DNA from 2 places in the Actinoplanes sp. NPDC023936 genome. Region 1 is predicted to be linked to the other one. Evidence: riboswitches for the same ligand, from Rfam matches in the RefSeq annotation. Region 1 holds a riboswitch; the other holds the start of a gene.
The links. Region 1 has a riboswitch for cyclic di-GMP ahead of AB0F72_RS11750 (hypothetical protein). Riboswitches for the same ligand answer to the same signal wherever they lie in the genome.
Positions count from the first base shown of each region.

Region 2: it holds a riboswitch for cyclic di-GMP, as region 1 does, so the genes downstream of both, AB0F72_RS01540 (Calx-beta domain-containing protein) here and AB0F72_RS11750 (hypothetical protein) in region 1, are expected to answer to the same signal.

Region 1 covers NZ_JBEZZR010000006.1:309,236-313,441, reverse strand. The annotation lists gene AB0F72_RS11755 (DUF5305 family protein) at 1-1,025, opposite strand, end outside; gene AB0F72_RS11750 (hypothetical protein) at 1,133-1,564, opposite strand; cyclic di-GMP riboswitch class I at 1,592-1,666, opposite strand; gene AB0F72_RS11745 (ribonuclease domain-containing protein) at 2,187-2,606, opposite strand; gene AB0F72_RS11740 (hypothetical protein) at 2,717-4,206, opposite strand, start outside.
Region 2 covers NZ_JBEZZR010000001.1:339,824-344,029, forward strand. The annotation lists gene AB0F72_RS01525 (ABC transporter permease) at 1-148, shown strand, start outside; gene AB0F72_RS01530 (sensor histidine kinase) at 145-1,407, shown strand; gene AB0F72_RS01535 (response regulator transcription factor) at 1,404-2,063, shown strand; cyclic di-GMP riboswitch class I at 2,373-2,452, shown strand; gene AB0F72_RS01540 (Calx-beta domain-containing protein) at 2,467-4,206, shown strand, end outside.

The DNA.
Region 1 (4,206 bases):
ACCGATGGTTCGAAACTTGATCCGTCGGCGTGGCTGACCCGTGCGGTGACCGCCACGGTGATCGCTCCGACGTTCGTGCCGATCGCCTCGGACGCGCGCTGCGCCCGGTCGTCCAGCCCGTCGAGATCGAGGGATACGGTCCCGGTGAAGCGCTGTGCGGAGAATTCCTTGGGCTGAGCCAATCGAACAGTCGAATGCCAGCCGGTCTGAGACGAGAGCCGGGCACTGACTTCCACCGTGCCGGGGCGCCCGAGATACTGCATCCGCAGGACGACGAACTTGGCGAGATTCCGGTAGATCGGGTCCGGGGAGTACGCGGTGGTGCCGTCGTAGGCGGCGCTACGCGGCACGTCCGCCGAGTAGGAGAACGTCATCGACTCCCCGGCCCGCACGGAGGAATCGGTCGTTTGCGTCGCCGGCTTCATCCAGCCGAGCACGCCGGACACCAGCGCGCAGGCGGCCAGCACGACGGAGAGCACGGCGAGGGCCCGGATCACCGGGTGGAGTCGTCTGACCGCCTTGGCGACGGTCATCGTCACCGCCCAGGAGCCGCCTTGGCCAGACATGCTCTTCGTCCTCTTCTTCTGCCGGCCGCGCGGGATGTCCCGGCGGGATCTCACCGCGGCTGCCCGGGCGCCGACGATCAGGAATCCGAACATCCCGAGCGCGGTCGGGCTGAGCAGAGGCTTCAGCCAGAATCCGCCATTGGGGACGTGCAGCACCGCGCGGCCGATGAGCTCGTTCGCGGTAGGTTCGATCGCGTCGACCGCGGGATTGTTGTCTCCTTGCAAGACATAGCCGGTGAGGGCGTCGCCGCCGATGATGCGGTGGAGTGTCTCTATGCCTCCGAACCCATGGTATGCGGCGATCTGCCCGACTTCGTAGGAATCGAACTTGATCAGAAAGACCAGATCATCGGCGTAATAGGTGGGATTCATGCTGACGCCGTGCGTGATGACGTAGGAGAGGCGATGGGTGCTGACCGCCCACGCGCCAATGGCCGCCATCACGAGGATGGCGGCCATGGCGATACGTCGGAACCTCGGGATGGCTACTCCGCGATGTGACGACTCACAGCTGTGGTAGCAGCCATGGTGTCACCTCGGGAGGAGCGTTCGAGGCGCTTCTAGGATCAGGCGCCGGGGGCAACCTTGAGGTCGAGATCGGTCACCGCGGTCAGGTAGTCGGTGGCAGGGGTGGCGACCGTGCAGTTCCAGACCGTGCCCGTGGTGCTCCAGGCGCAGGTGAGGGCGGAGGTCGAGACCGGCGTGTTGCCGGCGTTCGTGCCCTTCAGCGTTCCGGTGATCACCGACGTGGTGGTGTTCAGGGTCGTGCCGTTGGTGCCAGCGATGTCGATCTTGGCGCCGGTGACCCGGTTGCCGTTCGTGCCGTCGTAAACCAGGGCGGCCGAGTTGAGAATCGCGCCCTCCACCGTCATGGTGGTCGTGCCGCCACCGACGATCTTGGTGAAGTTGCCGGCGTTGGTGACACCGGAGGCGGTGAAGGCGGTGCTTCCGGCCGCGACGACACCGGCGACGGCGATTCCACCAAGAAGCTGCATCATGTTGCGCATAAGAAGGTTCTCCCCAAGGTCGGTAGCCCAGCCAGCCTCATGGGCTCTGTGGCTTTGCGTCCCCGGCTTGCGCCGGGTTTGCTCTTGTCGGCCGAGCGGGTTGCTCGATCTCGCTTACGCCAGGTTGTTCGGTCGTGGGCCCGGCGGGCTAAGCGTTAGCAGCCACTTTTCCGGCGTCTTTTTCGAGGTTTTCGCGCCTGAGTGCAGCTCGGGTGCTAAGGGGGCGCGGGGCCGTTCTTGGCGGGGGGAGAAACGGTGCGCGGAGGCCGTCTCGGGATGAACGCCACCTGGGCGGTGCGGCGCACGAAACGGCAGTGTGCGTGGATGCGAGCGCACCGAAGCGGGCGATGGCGGAGGTGAGGGCGCACCGAAGCGGTGCGTGTGCTTGCATCCCTGCCCCAGCGTGGACGAGAGCGCGCAATAACGTTGCGTGTGCCCTCGTCTGCGCTGGGCGGGAAGAGCGTGTGGCCTCGTCCGTGCTGGGCGGGAGAGCGTGTGGCCTCGTCCGCGCTGGGCGGGAGGAGCGTGCGGCCTCGCCCGGCCTTGAACTTGGGGCTGGTTGCCACGCGGGTCGGTGCCCATGAGCGGAACCATGGGCGTACCCGGGAAGGGGTTAAAGCTTGTAGAACGTCACGTAGTGGTCCGGCGTGAAGTAGGCGACGCGGGTGCTGCGGTTGACCACGATGCGGTAGGCGTCGCGGGAGGCGCCCCGGGCCCGGGAGTAGACGTCGTATTCGCCGTAGGAGGCGGACGGGAGCTGGCCCTCGCGGTTGTAGAACGTGCCGCCGGTGTAGTTGTAGTTGCCGTACGGCCAGGCGTACCAGCCGGCGCTTGTCGGCCAGCCGAGGGACTTCCAGCCGTTGTACGCGGTGCGCGCGGCCGAACAGCGGCTGATCGTGCAGCTGTTGTGAACCGCCGCCTGCGCCGCGTCGGTAGTGGTCGGGGCTACGACGGCGGGCGCCACCAGCGCCGTGCCGGAGAGGGCGAAGACCAGAGCGAGGCCGGAGAGCAGCCGGCCGATTCGAGTGATCATGATCGGACTCCGATGCCGTGGAGGAATACCCGGACATCGATAATCGTCACCGCCTGGGCGGTGTGGCGGTACCTCCTGATCCGATCATTTCACCGGAGTTGGGTAACGCTTCACGCTCCGCCGAGACCGTTCACCCAGTTGACGTACTCGTCCTGCTGGCTCTGTGAGCCGCGCTGCGGGGGAGGCCCGCTGATCGACGTCGGCTCCACCACCGGCGGGCGCGCGGCCGAGGGGGTGATGCGCGGGTGCTCGGCGGTGTCAATTCCGGTCCGGGGACCCGGGTTGCCGGTGGTGAAACCGTCGAACGAGGCGGCTGGGGAAGCCGGTGGGTTCTCCGGGGCCGAGCGGCGGGCGCGCCAGCCGCGGCGCGGACCGGGTGCGGCCTCCTGCTGGCCGGAGAAGCGGGCCGGGGCGTCCTGGCCGGAGAACTGCGCGGGGGCGTCCTGCCGGCCGGAGAAGTGGGGTGCCGGAGCGGCGGACTGCGGGCCGGCGAAGCGCGGCGCGGCGCTATGGGGGGCGGTGCTGTGCGGGGCGGTGCTGTGCGGGGCGGCGCTGTGGGGCGCGGCGCTGTGCGGGGCGGCGCTGTGCGGGGCGGCGCTGTGCGGGGCGGCGCTGTGCGGCGTGGGGGCGGGGGCGGCGAAGCGGGGCGCGGCGTCCTGCGGGCCCGGGCCGGAGAAGCGGCCGGTGGACTGGGGCGGCTGGCCGAACGGCGTGCCCGTACCCGAATTGAAGGGTGAGTTGGGCGCGGTGGCCGGAGCCTGGTTGGCCAGGTCGGCGAGGGGGTGCGGGCGGTCGGCGACGGTGAGGACGCCGGTGTCCGAGGGGTGGAGGTGCGGGTCAGGGCGCTGCGCGGCGGCGGCCGCCGCGGCCGCGATGGCGGACGGGCCGGGTGCGGAGGGGGCGGCCTGGTCGCGCCGGGGTAGTGGGGCGGAGACCTGGTCACCGGCGCTGTTCGGCGCGGTGTTGCTCGGAGCGGCATTGCTCAGAGTGGCATTGCTCGGAGTGGCATTGCTCGGAGTGGCATTGCCGGCAGCGGCGTTGCCCGGGGTGGCGTTGCCGGCAGCGGCGTTGCTCTGGGTGGCGCCGGCCGGGGTGGCGCCGTTCGCGGGGGCGCCGGCGGCCGTCGACGGCTCCGCGTCGTGCGCCCGCTCCGGCGCGCCTCGGATGATCACGGCCAGCACCGAGCCGAGGACGCCGGCGCCGGCGGCGAACATCGCCGACCAGTACGGGCTGAAGGTGAAGCCGGTGCTCTCGCCGGGGCCGGCGATCAGGTAGGCGACGGTGAGCAGCGCCGGCCCGGCCAGGCCGGTGAGCGCCACCGCGAAGGTCGGCATCCGGCGGCCACGCGCCATCAGGCCGAGGAGCAGGCCGGAGAAGAGCGCGAGCAGCGGCATCGTGACGAACGGGGTCCGGTCGTTGACCACGGCCGGGAGGAAGTCGCCCTCCAGCACGCCGAGGCGGACCGGGGCCGGGGTCTTGCCGGGAAGCAGTGTCGGGACGACCGCGGCGAGGCCGATCACCCACACGAGCACGGTCAGGGCCGCGATGTTCCACCGGACGACCGCCCGCGCGGCGGCGGCCCAGGCGGCGAAGACGCCGA
Region 2 (4,206 bases), on a different contig from region 1:
GTACGTGTTCCTCCCCGCGTCCGCCGAGAGCCAGGAGCTGAACGGGTCGTGGGAGCTCGGCAGGGTGGCGTTGGTTCTCGGAGTGTGGTGTGTGGTCGGATTGGTGCTGTGCCTGATGACCTTCCGGTGGAACAACAACGAGAAATGAGTTCCCCGGAAGCAGTCCCTCTGGAAGCAGTCCCCGTCGCAGGCGGTTCGGCCCCCGCCACCTGGCTCTGGGATCTCTATTTCGCGGTGATCGCGGCTGCTGTGGCGGTCGCGATCGTCATCGTGGACGGGTTCTCGTCGCTGGAGCGGGGTGTGGCACTGACCGCCCTCGCCGTGATGGTCCTGCTGCACGTGGTGATCGGCCGGCCGCTGACCCTCCGGGACCGCCCGGACAACACCAGCCGGATCGTCCTGCTCGTGCAGCTCACGCTCTTCGCGATCGCCATCTTCGCGGTGCCGCTGACCACCTGGCTGATGTTCGCGGTCATCCCACTGATCTTCCAGATGGTCACGGTACGGCTGGCCATCGTCCTGATCGTGGTGATAAACCTGGTCCCGCCGGTGGCCGACCTGTTCAACGACCCGGAGGGCAGCGTCGGGCTCGACCTGGTGATCGCGGCGATCTCCACCGGCGCCGGCATCTGCATGGGCCTCTGGATCGTGCGGGCGCTGGCACAGAGCGACGAGCGGGCCGCCCTCATCGTCCAGCTGGAGGCGAGCCGGGCCGAGCTGGAGGCGAGCCGGGCGGAGCTGGCACGGCTCTCCCACGAGGCCGGGGCGGCGGCCGAGCGCAACCGGCTGGCCGGCGAGATCCACGACACCCTCGCCCAGGGCTTCACCAGCATCATCACGCTGGTCCAGGCCGCCGACCCCCAGCTCGCCGACGAGCGCCTCGCGCTTGCCGTGCGTACCGCACGGGAAAACCTGGCCGAGTCGCGGGCACTCATCGCGGCTCTCTCACCCGCCGCGTTGGCTTCCGCTTCACTTCCCGAGGCGGTACGCCGTCAAGCCGCCCGATTCAGCGAAGAGTCGGGTGTGCCGTCCACGGTCCGGGTGACAGGCGAGCCTCGGGACCTGCCGACCCGGGTGGAGGTGGTCCTGCTGCGCGCCACGCAGGAGGCTCTGGCGAACGTGCGCCGGCATGCCGGGGCGACCGAGGTCGGTGTGGTGCTCGCCTATGCGGCGTCGAGTGTGCGGCTGGTCGTGCGGGACGATGGGCGTGGCTTCGACCCGGCCGGAGCCCTACCGGGCGGGGTTGGCAGTGCCGGCGGGGTCGGCGGTGCCGGCGGGGGTGGGTTCGGGATTTCCAATATCCGGGCGCGAGCCGCTCAGGTCGGCGGCCAGGTGGCCGTGCTCAGCGGCCACACGGGTGAGCCGGGTGCCGGTGGCACGACTATCGAAGTGGAGATTCCCGCGTGATCCGGATCCTGCTCGTCGACGACCACCCCGTGGTGCGGATGGGGCTGCGCGGCATGCTCGACGCCGAACCCGACCTGACCGTGATCGGTGAGGCGTCGTCCGGCAGCGAAGGGGTGGCTCTGGCGCTGGCCGAGCGCCCCGACATCGTGCTGATGGACCTGCGGATGCCGGACGGTGACGGGGTGGAGGCGACCGCGCGGATCCTGGCTGGGGCACCGCGGGCTGCTGATGCTGGGGGTGCTGCTTCTGGGGTGGGCGCGCCCGTGCGGGTCATGGTGCTGACCACCTACGAGTCGGACCGGGACATTCTGCGGGCCATCGAGGCCGGCGCGTCCGGGTACCTGCTCAAGGACGCGACGCCGGCCGAGCTGGCGGAGGCGGTCCGGGCAGCGGCGCGGGGTGAGACGGTGCTGGCGCCGAGCGTCGCGTCGACGCTGGTGCGCCAGGTCCGTACCCCGGCGCCTCCGGCTCTTTCCGCCCGGGAGACCGAGGTGCTGAAGCAGGTGGCGGCCGGGCTCACCAACGCCGAGATCGGCAAGCGGCTGTTCATCTCCGAGGCGACAGTGAAGACGCATTTGCTGCGGGTCTTCAACAAGCTGGGGGTGGCGGACCGGACGGCGGCGGTGACCACCGCGATGCGCCACGGCTTGCTCTGAGCCGATTTCCAGCTCTGAGCCGATTTCCTACTCTGGGCCGATTTCTTACTCTGGGCCGATTTCCTGCTCTGGGCCGGCTTCTTACTCTGAGCCGGCTCTTTCTCCTGTCCCCCAGGGGACAGCTGTGCTACTTGAGGGCGATTCGACTCAAAAAGCCGTTCTGCCGGTAAGGGGACGATAGGCCGGTTAGATTACGGAAGGCGCGACCTCTTGCTGGACCACGATTCAGTCCTGTCGATGATCCAGCATTGCGCTGCTCGAACCGGTTCCCCGGTGCCTGAGCGGCCCTCCGACGGCCGGCAGGCGCGGTACCCGAACAGGCAAACCCGTCGCGAGGCGGGGACGCAAAGCCAGGGGCCTCCCCGAACGGAGGTAGCCCAGCCGCCGAAGGAGAAAGAAACACATGCGCTATCCACAAGCCCATGCGGCCAAGAGCGGCTCGATTCCGTTCGCGCTGCGTGGCCCGAAGTCCATGCGAACGGCCCTCTCGGTCGCCGTTGCGGCGGCGATTGGCCTTGTCCCGACGGTCATGGTCACCTCCCCGGCGTACGCAGACCCCGGCGACATCAGCGTCGCGGCCGTCAGCGTGACCGAGGGCGGCGAACTCAGCTTCCGGTTCGTCCGGACCGGAGGCGCCGAAATCCCGGCCGCCTCCTACTCGCTCGCGGTCACGCCCAAGGAAGAGTCAGAAACCAACTACACACCGAGGGCCGGGTCGGACTACGTAAGCTCGCCGTCGCCCACCACGATCAGCTTCCCGGCGGCCTCGACCGCCAACGTCACGCGGACCGTGGTGGTCCGAACCGTTGACGACGCGCTCTTCGAAGGCGCCTTGCCGGAGCAGATCACCCTCACCGCCACGCCGACGGGCGGCACGACGGGTGATCCCATCCCAGTGGTCGGATCGATCAACGACAACGACGACGCTCCGGGATACACGATCACCACGAACAGCCCGGTCACCGAGGCCAACGGCGCCAAGGCGACCGTCACGGCCAGACTCGACGCGCCGTCCGGCCTGCCGGTGGCGGTCACGCTGACCACCACGAACGGTACCGCCATCGCGGGTGCGGACTTCACCGCTCCGGTCGACGACGGCGACACGCTGGAGGTGGTCGAGAATCGGATCGTCATCGATGCCGGTAAGACGTCGGCTACCAAGGACATCGCGATCGGCAAGGACGACACCCGCGACTCGGCCGAGGCGGAGAACTTCACGGTGAACGCCACCGCCACCAACACGGCGGCTCCGGCCAACACCTCGACTCAGGTGACCATCAACGACATCGACCCGCTTCCCAAGGTCACCGTGGACGACTCCGTCCTGGACTCCGGTGATGAGGGCGGAAGCTTCGAGCTGCCGCTCACCCTGGACCGGCGGTCCGACAAGGCGGTCACGGTTCGCTGGGACGCCACGCCTCCCTCTGAGAAGGTGGAGGAACACGAGGCTGCCACGCAGGGAACCGACTTCGCCTACCCGGCTTCGACCCAGCGGACGGTCACGATCGCGGCCGGCACGCTGGAGCAGGCCGCGACCATCTCCCTCACCGACGACTCGCTGAACGAGGCGACCGAGGACTTCGGCATTCAGCTCGCGAACCCGACCAACTCCGAGCTCGGCACCCCTTCCAAGATCGATGTCTCGATCGAGGACGACGACGCCACGCAGCCCGAGGTCAGCATCGACACCGGCTCGCTCACCGTCGACGAGGGCAATTCCGGGCGCGCCAGCCGGACCATCACCGCGAAGCTGGACGCTGCCTCCGGCCGTACCGTCCGGGTCGGTTGGACAGCCGCCGCCGCGGGCACCGACATCACCGACGCCACGCCGTACAAGGACTTCACGCCGAAGACCGGCACGCTGACCTTCCCGGCCGGCACGACCACGCAGACCTTCCAGGTCGACGTCACCGGCGATGTCATCGACGAGGGCGACGGCGAGGCCTTCCAGGTCAGCTTCGACGACGCGGTCGGCGCCACCACCGCCGGCCCGGCCGAGATCTCCATCCGGGACGACGACGACCGGCCGCGTGTCACGTTCGACGACGCCGCGCTGCCGGAGGGCAACCTCACCTCGGCTGTGCTGCTGCCGGTCAAGCTCAGCAACCCGAGCAACCACACGCTCGTCTTCGAACTCGCCGAC